4 regions of the Paenibacillus sp. 01T442 genome follow, and region 1 is predicted to be linked to each of the others. Evidence: riboswitches for the same ligand, from Rfam matches in the RefSeq annotation. Region 1 holds a riboswitch; each other region holds the start of a gene.
The links. A riboswitch is a leader RNA that binds a small molecule or an ion and turns the genes downstream of it on or off. The one in region 1 is predicted to bind cyclic di-AMP.
Positions count from the first base shown of each region.

Region 1 (4,212 bases):
ACAGGATGGGGGTTCCCATCATGAATGGAATCGTTAGGATCACAAGCTCTAGTAAGAGGGTTAGCCAGATGATGAAGGCTAGCGAACCTGCTCTGGTTTTAGGTTCCAATGGATACATATGGAGCCAAAACGTATAGCGATGTGCACGCTCCAATGAAGTAAGCTGAACCATCGAGATGACAAGCGCAATGAGTAGGATGACGCTGCGCGCAGTCGTGGAATCTGCAACGGCCAGGGCTAAGATGCCAATCACAGTCAGACGTAGCACAATGGCGAACATCTCGGTGCGCAACAAGGTCTTCATATATAAGTAGAGAAACGCCGAATCCTGTCGAAATGGAATCGTTCGGGTAATCCCGCTGATCCAACCTCGGCGGGCTATTCGCGTTGGCAATTGAGGTACATCCACGAACCAGTTGAAGAAAGCATAGAGTCTTGCTTGCTGCTGCTTCTCTTTGGCAATCAGATAGTCCCATCCGATCACATATTTACCCACGGATCGGAAGGCAATCAGCCAAATGAATACAAGAAGCATGGCAGCTACACTTGCCCATAAACTGCTATAGTGAAACTGGATCGTTATTAAGGCAAGTGATGCCACCCATCGAAAACAAACAGATACGAATCGAGTTCGTTCAGCGGCAAATCTGCCTTCCTGCCAACTCGCTAATAGGTTCGCTACTTTTAATAGAAGTAATAGAGCGAATATGAGAAGAAATGGCTGTGCATCAGTACCTAGACAGTGTTTATATAGGGGTTTTACTGCGACCCATCCGAGAAATAACCAAACAGCCTGAAGTGATAAACTATACAAAAAGCTGCTTCGGAAATAGGTGCCCATTTCATGTTCAATCCGCAATAGAAACATCCGATCGGCACTGCGAGTCAGCGTTCGAATGGAGCTTGAAGCGACGAGTGGAACAAGCACGAGCAACACGATCCATAGGTACGGATAATCTGTCGGAAGACGCTGTAATGTTTTTGCATAATAATAGGAAGAAACGATGACAAGAAACAACAAAAAGCCGATAAAGTTGCTGCGTGCGGCATACTGCCAATATCCCATGGATTCCTTCCAATAATGTTGAAAACGCTGCTTCCATAATGCATGTGTATTAAATGCAGGCGTACTATCGGTTAAGTGACTCATGCCTTGTCTCCTTGAACGAGCTTGTAGAAGATGTCGTCTAATGACGCCTGAGGCAGCGCCGTCTGGGCGCGTAATTCGACTAAATCTCCCTGAGCCACCATGTGCCCTTTGTGGAGAACGACATAAGCATCGCAATATTTTTCAATTGTAGACAAAATGTGTGAGGAAATGAGAAAGGATGCACCTTTTTTCTTCATTTGAACCATGAGATCAAGCAAGGAACGTATGGCTAAAGGATCGAGTCCGAGAAATGGTTCATCGATAATATATAAAGAAGGTTCGATCAGGAAGGCATTCATGATCATGACCTTCTGTTTCATCCCTTTGGATAAATGACTTGCGAAGCTATTCAGCTTGTCTTTCATTTGAAACTGCTCTAATAAGGATCGAGAACGGGTTTCATAATCCGCTTTAGAAATACCGTAAGCCATCGCTGTTAGCTCGAGGTGTTCGCGAATCGTAAGTTCTTCGTATAACTCTGGACTTTCAGGCACATAAGCGTATGTTGCTCGGTAAGGTAGCGGATTTTCGGCCAACGTTAAACCGTTAATGCGAATGGACCCTTTTTGTGGCTGAAGCAGCCCAAGAATATTTTTGATGGTGGTACTTTTCCCTGCACCATTAAGTCCAATTAGCCCCATCATTTCACCTTGACGGATCGAGAAGGAAAGGTTATGAAGAACGGGTTTGTTGGGTAAATATCCACCGAATAAAGCGTTTACTTGCAAGATGGGACCCATCTCAATTGCCTCCCTAAATAGCAAATTTTTGGTATTATTCATTCAAATACTTCCAGAATCATTATAAACAAAATTGCATTTTTAGCCTAGTTTTGACCATTATACACTGAAAAATCGCGTATACGTACGTTAAAGTTAGACACATGTAGATATAAGTGGGTTATATATGAAAAATAATCGAAATTTAGGCGATTTAGCCCTTTTTAACGGGTGTTAATCCCTTTACAGGTTGAGATTAACAGCGTAATATACTTTTCATAATAACTTAATATCCAATTTGCCAATTTTCCATTCGCTGAGTTCCAAATGTGGAAACGGGGGAACCACTGCAAGCTTAATGAGCATACCAATGCGGTTAAGTAAGCAGAGAGTAACAGGGGTGAATCATAGACGTCAAACAAGCAGTTTGCGTTTACGTAGGGCGACTCTCACGTCCGAATCCGTCAGCTAACCTCGTAAGCGTAAGAGAGGTAACGATTGTCGTGCGTGCTATTTGTATTTCATTATGCAAACTAAGCCAGCGAGAAGAGTCCTCTTCTTGCTGGCTTTTTGTCCACATACAGGGTTCTACACAGATCAGAAGACATAAAATAACCCGGAATTCATAGGATGATGAATAGGTAAAAGGGGGGGACGACCAGATTCAGCGAAGTAACTTGCTGATGATGGCGAGCATTAAGTTAAACTAAAAACCTTAGTCGCGTCAAATTAATCATGCTGTAACCTGGCGGCGAGGCTTTGAAGGAGGACCGAAGAAGTGGGCAGTATCTCAATTAGCGAGACCCATGTAAAACGATCATCCAGCATGTCCTTCGCATTGCGATGGAAGCATGAAAACTTGCGTTTGATTTTAAGCCTAGCTATAATCTCAATCGCAATGACTTTCATGTTTTTGGTGTTGTTGTACGGAACGGCTACCAAGAGCGTATCCGTGGTTGTTAATGGACAAGAAACTATTGTGCACACGAAGCAATGGGTCCTGCAACGCCTACTGGATGAACAAGCCATAACGATTGGTGAGCACGATGAAATTTCAGCTTCACTCACGACCAAGCTCAAGGGTGGAGACAAAATTGTTATCGAGCATGCTTCACCGATTCAATTGACTGCTGATGGAAAGACCACCACTGTTTACACAACTGCAAGAACGGTAGAAAGTGCATTGCAACGTTTACATATTGCACTTGGGGAGAACGATCGTATTTCTCCCGAACCGACGTCCGCTCTTACCACTGGCGATGAAATCAAGATCGTCCGTGTGAAAAAAGAGACGGAGGAAGTCTCTGAACCGATCGCATTCGAGACAGAGAAAAAGAATGACGCATCTTTACTTAAAGGGAAAGAGCAAGTGGTCCAAGAAGGTAAAGAAGGCGTTTTGGTCAAGAAGAAAGAAAAGACTTTCGAGGACGGTGTTTTAGTCGCGGAAGCAGTTGTGGGTGAAGAAGTACAAACAGAAAGCATTAAGAAAGTAGTTTCCGTAGGCACGAAAAATCCTGTGGTTGTTCTCTCCGCCTCTTCACCGAGTGTGGATGAGGTTTCCAAGAACGGTGTGACCTTCGGCTACAAACAAATTCTCAAAAACGTGAAGCTGACGGCTTATTCAGCGGATGTTGCTTCGACAGGCAAAACTGAGGGCTCCTCGGGTTATGGTAAGACCTACACAGGTACTACGGTGACTGAAGGGCGTACAATTGCTGTCGATCCGAAGGTTATTCCGCTAGGTTGGTGGGTATACATCGAAGGGATTGGTTTCCGTCGTGCTGAGGATATTGGAAGCGGCGTGAAAGGCCAAATGATCGATGTGTACTATGAAGATCACGGCTATGCGAATAAATTTGGCACGAAGCAAGGGTACACTGTGTATGTGGTTGGCCCTACAAAACCGTCCCAAAACTAACGTGTAAACGGTAGTTTTGACGGGAACACTACTAAATACACGTAGCTTGGCATCTGCCTGCGCGAAAGAAGAGGAGACCCCTCTTCTTTTTCTGCGTACTGGGGAAGGAAAACGGTGATGATAAAAGAAATGATCGTTGTGGAAGGCAAGGACGATACAGCTGCAATCAAACGGGCTGTGCAGGCGGATACCATTGAAACAGGCGGTTCTGCCATCGGACAAGCCGTACTGAAGCGGATTGCGTTGGCTCAGCAGCGCAGAGGCGTCATTATATTCACGGATCCGGATCACGCAGGGGAACGGATACGCAAAATCGTGGCAGCGAAGGTACCTGGCTGCAAGCATGCCTTCATTACGCAGGAGCAAGCGGCGTATAAGGGCGACATCGGTGTCGAGAACGCGACGCCGGAGACGATCCGTCAGGC
Region 1 is NZ_JBFTPF010000036.1:11,485-15,696, forward strand. Features, by position in the region: gene AC1DLM_RS22435 (ABC transporter permease) at 1-1,150, opposite strand, end outside; gene AC1DLM_RS22440 (ABC transporter ATP-binding protein) at 1,147-1,890, opposite strand; cyclic di-AMP (ydaO/yuaA leader) riboswitch at 2,174-2,367, shown strand; gene AC1DLM_RS22445 (ubiquitin-like domain-containing protein) at 2,648-3,787, shown strand; gene rnmV (ribonuclease M5) at 3,905-4,212, shown strand, end outside.

Region 2 (4,212 bases), on a different contig from region 1:
GCAGGGGGCCAGGGCTGATCTTATATTCCAGAGCTTGGCCGGTACGGAGAAAGGCAATCGCGCGTTTGGCATTCATAAGGCGCTTCTGGATGAAGCGGATGCCTTGATTCATAGAATGGGCAGTGCGGCGGGGCCGAATCGGTGGTATTTTGAAACGGGGCAGGGTTCGGAGCTATCTTCGGAAGCGCATCATGGCATAGACCAAGTGACGTTGGAAGCGAGATGCTACGGATTAGCTAGAATCTACAAGCCTTTTTTGGTTAATACGGTGGTAGGTTTTATCGGTCCAGAGTATTTGTACAATAGCAAGCAAGTTATACGTGCAGGCCTTGAGGATCATTTTATGGGCAAAATGCATGGTCTCCCGATGGGGGTTGATGTGTGCTATACCAATCATATGAATGCTGATCAAAATGATATGGATTCCTTAGCGGTCATGCTGGCTTCTGCTCATGTGAACTTCCTGATTGGCGTACCTATGGCGGATGACTGCATGCTCAATTACCAATCACTCAGCTACCACGATATTGCGACTTTACGCGAGTTGTTTGGGCGCGCGCCAGCACCAGAATTTCGAGATTGGCTGCAAGACATAGGCCTATGGTTGAACGGTACGCTAAGTCCGCTAGCAGGTGATTCTAGGCTATTCTGGCGAGGAGGTGGAAAGCGTGGATGAATTCGCTCGGATGAAAGCACTAACTCCGGCACGCATTGGCGTTTCTAGATCAGGTACACGTCCATTAACGAGTGAGTTACTGACTTTTCGATGGGATCATGCTAGCAGCGTGGATGCTGTGCACAATGAGGTGAGTTCTGCTCTCTTAGCAGAAATGAGGTGGCTCATCGTCGATTCTTGTGCAGAAACGAAGAATATGTATTTGAAGCGTCCTCATCTAGGGAGAGTATTGAAGCCCGAAAGCAAACAGGAGCTATTAGCGAAATGTCAGCTTAGGCCACAAGTGCAAATCGTAGTATCCGATGGGTTAAGTGCAAATAGCATCGAAGCGAATATGCGTGACCTGTATCCTGCCTTGCTGGATTCCTTGCGATTGCGAGGCTTAACAGCGGGAACGACAATCTATGTGAATCGCGGACGGGTAGGCTGTATGGATGCCATCGGAGATTTGTTAAATCCGGAATGTCTTGTGCTGCTTATCGGTGAGAGACCCGGTCTTGTGACTGCTGAGTCGTTAAGTGCGTACATGTGTTATAAGCCAAGAACGGGGGGAACGGATTCGGATCGGATGGTTATTTCGAACATTCATCGCGGTGGAACACCTGCCATGGAAGCGGGGGCGTATATTGGGGGAATGCTGGAAGAAATCTTGAAGCAGCGAACGAGTGGCATCGAATTCAAATGAAAAAGCCCGGCTGCTGAAGCCTCGTAATGAGAAGCTTCAGCAGCTGGGTTTATTTTCGCAGGCGGAAGATGGTCCTAGTAGAAAGTAGCAAGAATGATGACCAACAGTACATAAAGTACAAGAACTAAACCTGCGGAACTTCCGTATCCTGGCGTTCCACAACCAACTGCAGCTGACATAGTATCCCCTCCGGTTTTGAATGTGGGTTAAACACTATATAACATATGTGGGTGGGAACCCTGTTGATTGGACATATGCCCTTATTGAGTGGAACATTCAACTACAAAAAGAGCTGCCCTTGTATGACTCTTAGGGCAGCTCTCTCCATGCATTTAATTGGGAATTTGATACACTTTAATCTTCTGGAAGCCAAAGCTTTGTAATGATTTCCTTGAGCCTGGAATAAAGATGTCCATGCGATTTCCTTTAATGGATCCGCCCGTATCTGTTGCGTAGACGTACATGCCGCCTTTAGGAAGCCCGCTAAACGAATAGCCTTCAATATAAAGCTTCGTGCCAAGTGGAATGACGGAAGGATCAACAGCAACTGTGCCAATTGCTAGTGGGTTGCCCATGTAATCAATGGCTCCATACCCGCCATTTTCAGAAGGATCTGCCGAATAAGCTGTAGATTCGAATACTTGATAATCAGGTGCATGTTGCTCTCCATCTTTACTTAAGATAGCTAGATTACTGCTTGCATCCCACTGTACAGGTACGCCTGCGGTTGTGGAAAGGAAGCGAAGAGGTACATATACACGTCCATTTTGATACTGAGAAGCTCCGTCTAAGATGACCGTTGCATCATCAACGTTAGCTTCTTTTTGCCCTGAAACKAAGGTAATCGTATGATTGTCGTTATTTAGTGTTACCTTAATCTGATTGCCATCTTTCTGCCAGTTGACCGTATATCCGAGCTTCTCCGTTACAAATCGAAGCGGGACTTGGGTGGTGTGGTTGCCATCCAGAAATGGCTGTGCATCAGGAAAATGGATCAGTTCATCATTGACTTGCACTTTCACGGCCATTTCAGCTGCTTGAGCTGTAAATGGGGAAAGAAAGCCTCCAGCCAATACTGCTAGTGAGGCAGCTAGGCTAGTTAACCCTTTGGTAAGCTTATTCAATTGGTAATCCTCCTTCTTGAGCCTTCGAGGTTAGTTGACGGGTTCGGGAAGAAGGTTCTCCCTAGTCTGCTCCAAGCTGAAGCAAATATTCACCCCAAGTATTTCGTCCCCCGTACCAGTGCCTGCATATATGCACTAGACTCGGCTTCAAATATTTTAGCATCACTGGCATGCTTGGGCAACGACCAAAATATGGTTATGCCCATTTATACTAGACTTAGGTCTAGGTTCAAAAACAGTCGATAGTCGGTTTTAGAACCTCAGAAATTGAGCTACCATAAGAGTATGATGATGGATGAGGGGCGATTGTACATGAATAATAATAAGAATCGGGAAATGGATCCTACTAATATATTTGACCGTATTGGCAAAATGGCTGAAACCGTCTGGCACGAGACGATCGGCAAAACGAATCCAGCCACTTCTGACGACGGTAGCCAGATCGCACAGCTTGAGGAACGCTATGAGGAAGCGCTGCAAGCAACGATTGCCTTGCGCAGTAACATCGCGCGAGCGGAAGAGATGGCGAAGCTGCGCGGTGAGCAGGCCGAGCTTGCGATGCGCGCTGGCGAAGAAGATCTAGCGCGGCTTGCCCTGCAAGAGAAGCTGAACGAGGAAGCCGCGAGCGAGCACTACCGCGCGCAGTACGCGAGCAGCCAGGACTTGTGCCTGGCGCTCGCAGAGGAACTGCGCGGGCTGCGTGCGGGACACGCAGCCGAGGATGAGCAGCCGCGCGGCGGGCTGCACGGCAAAGAGGCTCGCGACACATGGCGCGAGCTGGAGGTCACCGGCCGCGAGCTCGGCCGGGAGGCGTTGCAGGGGCTACGCGTAGCGGGCCGCCTGTCGAAGGAGACGCTGAAGGAAGCCGGTGGCAACCTTCAACACGAACTGCGCGCGCTGCGCAGCAAGCTGCAGCATGAGTGGCAGCAGGAGCAGCGTTCTCGCGGTGAGCGAGACCCGCACGACAGCAAATAGTCATGGACGGTGACCTCCACGAAAGCAAAGCCTTGATCTATAAGGATTTGCATCTTGGAGGTCGTCKATTCTTATGGTATGCTAGGAATCGTATGAACGAAAGAGAAATGGCAGCCAGAGGAGGTGCATCGATGGGAGAGGAAACGAAAAATAACCGCAGCCGGAATACAGCGCTTTTGCTGATTGGAGCCGGTATTTTTTTGCTTCTGGAACATACCATAGGCTTTTTTCCCGTTATGGCCGTAATCCTTATTTTGCTGGGCATTCATCGTGTTCGTTCACGCAAAGAGCGCAAGGGCTATGTGCTGATGGGGATTGGTGCCGTCATATTATTCGGTGATCATCTTACCATTGTCATTTCGGTTGTGTTGATTTCATTAGGTTTATTTTTCATTCGATCCAAGCAGATTCATAAAGATGATACGTATACCCAAAAGCAGAAGATTGTTGATAGCCTTCGCCTAGGCCGAGAACCATGGATTCAACGGAATTCCTCGACGTGGTACTTGGTGGGAGAAACGTATATGGATCTTTCCATGGCAATTCTCGAGCAAAAAGAAACGACAGTTATCCTACAAGGTGTTGTAGGAGATATTGATATAAAGGTGCCTGACGATATCGGCGTTTCCGTCACAGCTTCCGTCATGCTGGGTCAGCTTCAAATCGCGGAAGAAAAAGAGTCAGGTGTGATGAACAAAGTCGTTTGGCAATCGCAGAATTATGGGCATTGTGACCATCGGGTGAAACTCATA
Region 2 is NZ_JBFTPF010000014.1:251,752-255,963, reverse strand. Features, by position in the region: gene AC1DLM_RS14825 (ethanolamine ammonia-lyase subunit EutB) at 1-676, shown strand, start outside; gene eutC (ethanolamine ammonia-lyase subunit EutC) at 669-1,361, shown strand; gene AC1DLM_RS14815 (YjcZ family sporulation protein) at 1,436-1,540, opposite strand; gene AC1DLM_RS14810 (stalk domain-containing protein) at 1,694-2,485, opposite strand; cyclic di-AMP (ydaO/yuaA leader) riboswitch at 2,490-2,642, opposite strand; gene AC1DLM_RS14805 (PspA/IM30 family protein) at 2,798-3,460, shown strand; gene liaF (cell wall-active antibiotics response protein LiaF) at 3,592-4,212, shown strand, end outside.
Region 2: it holds a riboswitch for cyclic di-AMP, as region 1 does, so the genes downstream of both, AC1DLM_RS14810 (stalk domain-containing protein) here and AC1DLM_RS22445 (ubiquitin-like domain-containing protein) in region 1, are expected to answer to the same signal.

Region 3 (4,212 bases), on a different contig from region 1:
GGTATTCTACTCATCGTCGATGATGTACAGATGGGTTGTGGAAGAACGGGAACTTTCTTCAGCTTCGAAGAGGCAGGAATTAAACCGGATATTATCTGTCTGTCCAAGTCCATCGGTGGTTATGGTTTGCCAATGGCGTTGACACTGATTCGACCTGAACTGGATATTTGGGAACCTGGTGAACATAACGGTACTTTCCGAGGCAACAATTTGGCCTTCATTACAGCCTCGGAAGCGCTTCGGTATTGGGAGAATGAGCAATTCTCGACGAGTATTATGGAGAAAGGCAAGCTGCTGAATATCCGTCTGCAAGAAATGGTAGCCTCTTACCCACAATTAAAAGGGAAGGTCAGAGGAAGAGGACTTATGCAAGGTATTGTCTTCGAAATTAGTGGCGTAGCAGAGAGAATATCCGAACGTGCCTTCTCGAAGGGACTGATCATGGAAACCTCTGGAACCGACAGTGAGGTTGCCAAAATTATGCCGCCGTTAATCATTGATGAAGCAGGCTTAGTCCAAGGATTGGACATTTTACGAGAAAGTATGGAAGAAATTGCTGCAGAATTAAAGTTGACAAGTAAACAGGCATAGGAGGAGCAGGACATGATTGTAAGACAATTAGCCGAAAGAGTCGGCACTGAATTCCATGTAGATACAGAAACTTGGTATAGTACACGATTGCTTGTGAAAAGTGACCAGGTAGGCTTCTCTTTGCACGATACGACGATTAAAGCCGGTACTGAAACAGAGATATGGTACAAACATCATGTTGAAGCCGTGTACTGTATTCAAGGAGACGGTGAGATTGAAGTCCTCGAAAGCAAAGAGATTTATCCCATTTCCGCAGGAACCCTCTATGTCTTAAACGGTCATGAGAAACATCTGCTGCGCGGTAGAACGGATATGCGTATGATTTGTGTGTTTAATCCGCCTACAACAGGCCGAGAAGTTCATGATGCTGAAGGGACATACCCGTTAGACCCAATCTAATAAGGAGAGTGGCAATCCATGTTAACATCCAAGGGGCAAATTACGGTGAATCGATCGAGCATGCAAGACAGCTATCCATCAAGAATCTATCAGGAGCCAAAGCTACTGGAGCGGCAGGATCTGGTGGTTTATAACCCTACAATTAATCAGACAGAAATTAGTAAGGACCAGCTTACATTTTACGAGGAAAATGGTTATTTGTTTTTGGAATCCTTTTTTACCGAGGAACAGGTTCAATTCTGGAAGCAAGAGCTAGCAAGACTTTGGGAGCAAAGCAAAGAAGTGCAGAAGCCTGAAGTGATCAGAGAACCAGGGAATGATGAAATTAGATCTATATTCGCTGTGCATCGGGATGACGAAGTGTTCAAACAAATGGCTTCGGATCCACGTATACAAGATATCGTTAATCAAATTCTGGGTAGCCAAACCTATATCCATCAATCCAGAATTAATTTTAAACAAGGATTTACAGGTAAAGAGTTTTATTGGCATTCGGATTTTGAAACTTGGCATGTGGAAGATGGGATGCCGAGAATGCGAGCGCTTAGCTGTTCAATTGCGTTAGAAGATAATCATGCCAATAACGGTCCCCTTATGGTTATACCTGGCTCACATCGTACGTTTGTTTCCTGTGTCGGGGAAACGCCGGATGAGAATTATAAATCCTCGCTTCGCCGTCAAGAATATGGGGTTCCTGACCAAGAGAGTCTAAAACAGCTTGCCAAACAAGGCGGTATTGTTGCACCTACGGGTAAAGCTGGCTCCATCCTCCTATTCGATTGTAATTTAATGCACGGTTCAAATAGTAATATTACCCCAGATCCGCGCAGCAATGTTTTCATTGTATATAATAGTATGCTGAATAAACTCAATGCTCCTTACTCAGGTAAGGGACCTAGACCAGATTTTATCGCTGAACGCTTATCATGACATGATGTTTAAGGATCTTCCTAGTGAGGTCCTCATCGGTAATCAAAGAGGTGAAGCGGTGTGTTAGCAATATTAAGCAGCATTCTAGGCATTCAAATCGTGTATGTTTCTTGTTTCACACTCCGTATGATCCTGACTTTAAAAGGGGAGAAATATACAGCCGCTGCGATTAGCATGATAGAAGAGAACGATTGGTTTTGGAAGTATTGGCACGAAGAAAAAATGAAAAGTTTTTATACGCCTGCATTCGCAACGTGGATTCGAAAGCGTTTATTATTACGCTTGAACCAAAGAGCTTGCATGGTGGCTTCTGGTTGAAAATGATTCGGAAATAAGCAGGCATGGGTAAGCGCTGAGTCTTGCACGAGGCAAGAGCGGGGGAACCAAGTAAGCAGGTGTATGGCAGCATGCACAGTTGGGGTGAATCTCAGATGTATTGAGTAGGGCTATTCTCAGGTCCGAATCCGACAGCTAACTTCGTAAGCGTAATTGTGTAGAGGTAACGAGGAGGAGTGTGGCTTAAAGGCTAATTTTCGTTGCCTCTCAAAGGGGGAAAAGTAAAATGAAAAACAAGGAAGAATCCAATTCATCTGAGTATGTACTGGTCAATGCTCCGAACCGAGCGGGAAAAGATTTCATTCATCTATTACGTTCAAAAGGCATTCAATATTATGCACTCACGAACAATAAGTATGGAAAGAAAAAGCTGGAAGCTATGGGTGTGGATTCGATTATTATGGTTGACACCGAAGATGCCGCGACTTGGGTGCTCCCTGATATCCAAATAAGTAAAGTTTATTTATTTGAAATTAGTTTTAATCTATGCAGCAGGTATATTCAAATTTGTAAAGAGTGGGGCTCTGAGTCGATACACGTTGTAACAAAAGGGGATAAGTCAAGGAGTGCATATAGAGGCCTGGGTGCTAACCAATTTACGTACATAAACACGAACAATGAGGTATCATCTCTTTTGCCTTAAAGGTAGGTCGATACATTTCCTAAGTTGTTTATGGAAACTTGTAGAGTTTAAATAGAAGAGAGTAAAAAGTAAGAGCTCATCAAACCACAACTATGTGTTTAAAGCTGTGGTTTGATGGGCTATATTTTGTTTCGGATCAGATGAAATGGCATTTTAATGCATTATATTTCCTAATTAGGTAATGATTAATATAAAATAGTATATAGGGATGGTTATAAAAATGGTTTTGTATATTTCAATTGTTATTATTTTGGCTTTTGTTTTATGGGGAGCTCTTGCCCCTAATAAGCTGGCTGATTCCGCGACTTCACTCTTCGACTTTTCGATTAATAATTTTGGATGGTTTTTCTTAATTTCAACGTTTGGTATCTTACTCTTTGCTTTCTATCTTGCGTTTAGTAAGTACGGAAGGATTAAACTGGGAAAAGATGAAGATGAGCCTGAATATTCAACAGCATCTTGGTTCGCTATGTTGTTTAGTGCTGGAATGGGGATTGGGCTTGTTTTTTGGGGGGTGTCTGAGCCATTATCCCATTTTTTATCCCCTCCTGAAGGAGCTTCTGTAGCATCCATAGAAGCTGCACGACTAGCCATGCGTTATTCCTTTTTCCATTGGGGAGTTCATCCATGGGCAATCTACACCATCATTTCGCTAGCCTTAGCTTACTTTCAATTCCGGAAAGGTAAGAGGGGGCTAATTAGCGCCGTCTTTTCACCCATTCTTGGCAAGATATCAGAGGGATGGGTTGGAGGTGTGATAGATACACTTGCCATCATTGCTACTGTATTTGGTGTTGCCACCTCGCTTGGTTTAGGTGCACTTCAGATTAATGGCGGATTAAATCATATGTTCGGTATTTCAATAAGTCCATTTGTTCAAGTGGTCATTATTGCAGTGGTTACGGTTTTATTCTTGCTCTCGGCCACGACAGGCTTGGACAAAGGGATCCGAATATTGAGCAATACCAATTTAATTATAGCCGTCTTGCTAATGACTTTCGTATTTGTAGTTGGCCCTACCTCCTTCATTCTGGATTTATTTACTTCTACTTTAGGGGGATATTTGCAAAATATTGTGTACATGAGCCTACGAATGACTCCGTTTACACAGGGAACCTGGGTTGGTGTCTGGACGTTATTTTATTGGGCATGGTGGATAGCTTGGGGTCCTTTTGTCGGTACTTTTATTGCACGTGTTTCCAAAGGCAGAACAATCAAGGAGTTTGTATTAGGTGTTCTCTTGATCCCAAGTTTATTTAGCTTCGTTTGGTTTTCTGTATTCGGAGGAACAGGGTTGCACTTAGAGTTGTTTG
Region 3 is NZ_JBFTPF010000013.1:95,047-99,258, forward strand. Features, by position in the region: gene ectB (diaminobutyrate--2-oxoglutarate transaminase) at 1-591, shown strand, start outside; gene AC1DLM_RS13465 (ectoine synthase) at 604-990, shown strand; gene thpD (ectoine hydroxylase) at 1,009-1,920, shown strand; partial or broken gene AC1DLM_RS13475 (DUF2179 domain-containing protein) at 1,981-2,255, shown strand; cyclic di-AMP (ydaO/yuaA leader) riboswitch at 2,261-2,421, shown strand; gene AC1DLM_RS13480 (hypothetical protein) at 2,483-2,899, shown strand; gene AC1DLM_RS13485 (glycine betaine uptake BCCT transporter) at 3,120-4,212, shown strand, end outside.
Region 3: it holds a riboswitch for cyclic di-AMP, as region 1 does, so the genes downstream of both, AC1DLM_RS13480 (hypothetical protein) here and AC1DLM_RS22445 (ubiquitin-like domain-containing protein) in region 1, are expected to answer to the same signal.

Region 4 (4,212 bases), on a different contig from region 1:
TTTCTCGCATTCTCCTATAATCATCAGCCCACATACCCTCTGGCCACTGCTCAGGGTAGTAGCATACGCCTAGATCAAATTTCTCTCCCGGAATGGTCTTTTCCATGAGTCATAACATCCCCATTTCTATAGATGTAGTAATTTTTTGTTATTTAAAATCCTTTATGTACTCATTATATTTCTTTATAATATTATGTATATAACATCATTTTGCGACGTATATCAGATTTTTGCGTTTTGGAGGACACATGAAAATTCATTATGTATTACCGGAGCCCATGTACAAACACTATACGGTTTATCCGGATATGATTGGTCAATATGCGGATTTCCCTGAGCATCAGGAGTGGCGGTTTAAGGGGCAGCTGCAACAAGCCAATTTGCATATTGTGTTAAGCGGTAAAGGCTACGTCAAAGCGAATGGGAAGGAATTCTCCCTGGAAGCAGGACAGGGCTTTTATTACGGATCGGGCCTTGAACAGGAGTATCGAACCGATCCAAACGATCCGTGGCAAGTATTTTGGGTACACCTTGCAGGTGAGGGACTCGACAGGCTGTTGAATGATCAAGGAACTTCAGCAGTATGGCTGTTTACATATTGGGATGTACCCAAGCTCAAACAATTGACAGGAGATTTATTGGAGCTGGCATCCCCATATGATCGGAATGAGGTACAATTGGCCGTGAAGCTCTATGAACTGCTTGCTGAGCTTGCCTTACGTGCAGAGACGCATGGAACAGTAACTATTCTGGATAAGCGTGCACGGATGAGAGAGGTCGCGGAATATATTCGTACGCACTGCACGAAACCGCTAACTCTCCTGCAGATGGCCGAGCAGGCAGGTTTCAGTACCTTTTACTTTAGTCGAATGTTTCACGAAGTGATGGGGCGGACTCCGGTCGAGTGGCTGTTCGAATGTCGTCTGGTTGTAGCTAAACAACTGCTCATGTCTACCGAATGGACGATTAAGCAAGTGGCTGAGCATGTCGGATTTTCCCAGAGCAGCTACTTTATTGCGCGCTTCCGAGAGCATACCGGAATGACACCACAGGAGTATCGGCGGCTCTACAGCACGTAGGTTTCCTAGGTCTATAGAGCTTCATCTCCTAAAGAGCATTAATAAGTAGCAAAGTATGGGATAATCAACGACACTCCTATATGTATGCGCTTTCATCGACTACCAAAGTCAAATAAGCAATAATTAAAGGCGAATCTACGTTTTACAATCGATAAAGAACGGCGTAAGATTCATTACGACAAGTTGATTCTATGTGAAAAGAAACCACTTAATTCCCAGTAGGGGAAACGGGGGAACCAATCGAAGCCGTTCAAGCAATACTTGGCTTCATGGGGTGAATCCTGATGCTCGCAAGCATTAGGTAGGACGCTCTCAAGTCCGAATCCGACAGCTAACCTCGTAAGTGCATTGAGAGAGAACCGCACACTCGCCTTCTTATGTAAAGAAGTCCGAGAGTAGAGATTCTCTGCTCTTAGGGCTTCTTTTTGCATGCCGTCAACCCAAAATGTTACATAAATGTTATAAGGAGGCTATACCATGCATGCTATTGAAATCAATAATTTGACCAAAACCTATGGGAACGCAAGAGGTATTACCGATGTTAGTTTTTCAATCGAAGAAGGGGAGATCTTTGGTTTTATTGGACCGAATGGGGCAGGGAAATCAACAACGATTCGAACGCTGCTGTCTCTGATTTTTCCAACAAGCGGCAGTGCCAAAATTTTTGGAAAAGACTGCATCCAGTTTGCGCCTGAAATAAAGAAAGAGATCGGCTACTTGCCTTCGGAAGTTTTTTATTATGACAACATGAAAGTAATCGACCTACTCAAGTATTCAGCCAGCTTTTACAAGAAGGATTGCACGAAGAGAATCAAAGAGCTTGCTGAAATTATGGATCTGGACGTTACGAAGAAAATTGATGATCTATCTCTGGGGAACAAAAAGAAAGTAGGCATCGTTCAAGGGCTGCTGCATGATCCTAAGCTTATTATTCTGGATGAACCGACAAGTGGACTTGACCCGCTCATGCAGCAGAAGTTTTTCGAATTGCTCGAACAACAGAATCAAAGAGGAGCCACGATTCTTTTTTCCTCTCATATATTGAGTGAAGTTCAGAGATTATGCGATCGCGTCGCGATTATTAAGGAAGGTAGAATTGTAACGGTTGAGAAGATCAGCACCTTAAAGGAAAACAATTTCAAGCGATTTAAAGTGGATACGGCACAAGCGCTCGACCCTAACTTTTTCAAGATGACCGGAGTCAATAACATTGATGTCCAAGGCCAGACGACGAGCTTCTTATTCAAAGGCAATATTAATCAAGTCATGCGAAAAATTGCCGAAATTGAAATCGATAATCTGTGGATCGAAGAGCCTGATTTAGAGGAGATCTTTATGCACTACTATGAGAAGGAGGCTTAAAGTGGAATGAATATATACCTTCATGAATTGAGAGCCTATCGGAAATCCACAATTACGTGGACGTGCTCCTTAATTGCGGTCATCGTCTTATTCCTATCCCTTTTTCCTTCGGTTTCTAAGGATTTTGCTGAGTTTTCTTCCATCTTAGAAGGGTATCCAGAAGGGGTCAGGAAAGCGCTTGGCATTCAAATCGAAACGTTTGGTACCCTACTCGGTTTCTATGTGTACATCTTTATGTACATTACGCTTTGCGGAGCCATTCAAGCCATGGTTCTGGGAACGTCTATACTCTCGAAAGAAATGCGCGAGAAAACAGCAGACTTTCTGCTTACGAAGCCCGTAACACGTACGAAAATTGTTACTTCCAAGCTATTAGCGGCTGTTACTTCTTTAGTCATTACGTGCGTGATTTATATCGCTGCAGCCTATCTAATGGCGCTTCAAGTCAAAACGGTCGATTTTGATGTGAGCACATTTCTATTGATCTCATTCACTTTGCTGTTTATCCAGCTGATGTTCCTTGCTATAGGATTCATCATTTCCGTCGTATTTTCTAAAATCAAAGCCGTGTTATCCGTCAGTCTAGGTACGGTGTTTGCCTTTTTCGTTATCGGAATGATCGTTGCCGTAGATGGGGAGGGGGCCAAACGCTATTTCTCGCCATTCAAATACTTTAACGGGACATACATGCTTGAGCATGCCACCTATGAAGCCTCCTATGTCATCGCAGCCATCGTGATTATCATCATTTCGATTGCGGCCAGCTACTTCATCTACACGAAAAAGGATGTTCATACCGTATAAATGCGGGGGAGAGGAGGGAACAGCACGTGAATATTTTTTGGCGAGAACTGAAAACGTATCGGAAATCGATGATTTTTTGGAGTCTAGGACTCATTTTTCTAATCGCAAGCGGCATGAACAAGTATCAAGCAACGGCAGCGAACGGACAGATTAATGATCTTATGGCGGAAATGCCGAAGTCACTCCAAGTGATTATGGGTGGCGGCGCGTTAGATTTATCGAAGGCTAGCGGTTATTTTGGCATCTTGGTCCTATATTTCTTGTTAATGGCAACGATCCATGCGGCAATGCTGGGTGCTAATATCATCGCGAAGGAAGAGCGGGACAAGACGGCAGAGTTCCTATTCGTGAAGCCTTTATCCAGGCATCAAATCATCACTTGGAAGCTGCTAAGCGCTTTAGTGAACATACTTATTTTTAACCTCGTGTCATGGATTTCGAGCATGTTGATTGTTGGGGCTTATAGTAAAGGTGAGGCCGTCAACGGGGATATCTCGATCGTCATGCTAGGTATGTTTATTCTACAGCTGCTCTTTCTAGTCATCGGAACATCCATTGCAGCCGTTAATCGGAATTCCAAAAAAGCAGCTTCGCTGGCAACAGGCATCATGCTCATCACGTTTATCTTATCCATTGCCATTGATTTCAACGATAAGCTGGCATTCTTGAAATATGTAACCCCGTTTAAATTCTATGAGGCGAAAAATATCATGTATGGAGGTGGATTTGATGCCGTGTATGTCGTTATCTCCACAGTCCTCATTGTCCTGTTAACGGTTGTTACGTATGTTTCCTTTAAGAAACGAGATTTGCACGTTTAAAAAGTAGAAGGACCTTTCACCCTATCCATCGCTGGATGCGGGCAAAAGGCCTTTTTTATTTTATGAGATTAATGATTGAATGATAGCTTATTTCTTTAGATCCAAACGCACATCGCGACCATCATCTTGGACAGACAGCTCTTTAC
Region 4 is NZ_JBFTPF010000001.1:400,538-404,749, forward strand. Features, by position in the region: gene AC1DLM_RS01690 (beta-galactosidase) at 1-106, opposite strand, end outside; gene AC1DLM_RS01695 (AraC family transcriptional regulator) at 249-1,079, shown strand; cyclic di-AMP (ydaO/yuaA leader) riboswitch at 1,275-1,441, shown strand; gene AC1DLM_RS01700 (ABC transporter ATP-binding protein) at 1,557-2,441, shown strand; gene AC1DLM_RS01705 (ABC transporter permease subunit) at 2,448-3,245, shown strand; gene AC1DLM_RS01710 (ABC transporter permease subunit) at 3,272-4,066, shown strand; gene AC1DLM_RS01715 (5'-nucleotidase C-terminal domain-containing protein) at 4,154-4,212, opposite strand, start outside.
Region 4: it holds a riboswitch for cyclic di-AMP, as region 1 does, so the genes downstream of both, AC1DLM_RS01700 (ABC transporter ATP-binding protein) here and AC1DLM_RS22445 (ubiquitin-like domain-containing protein) in region 1, are expected to answer to the same signal.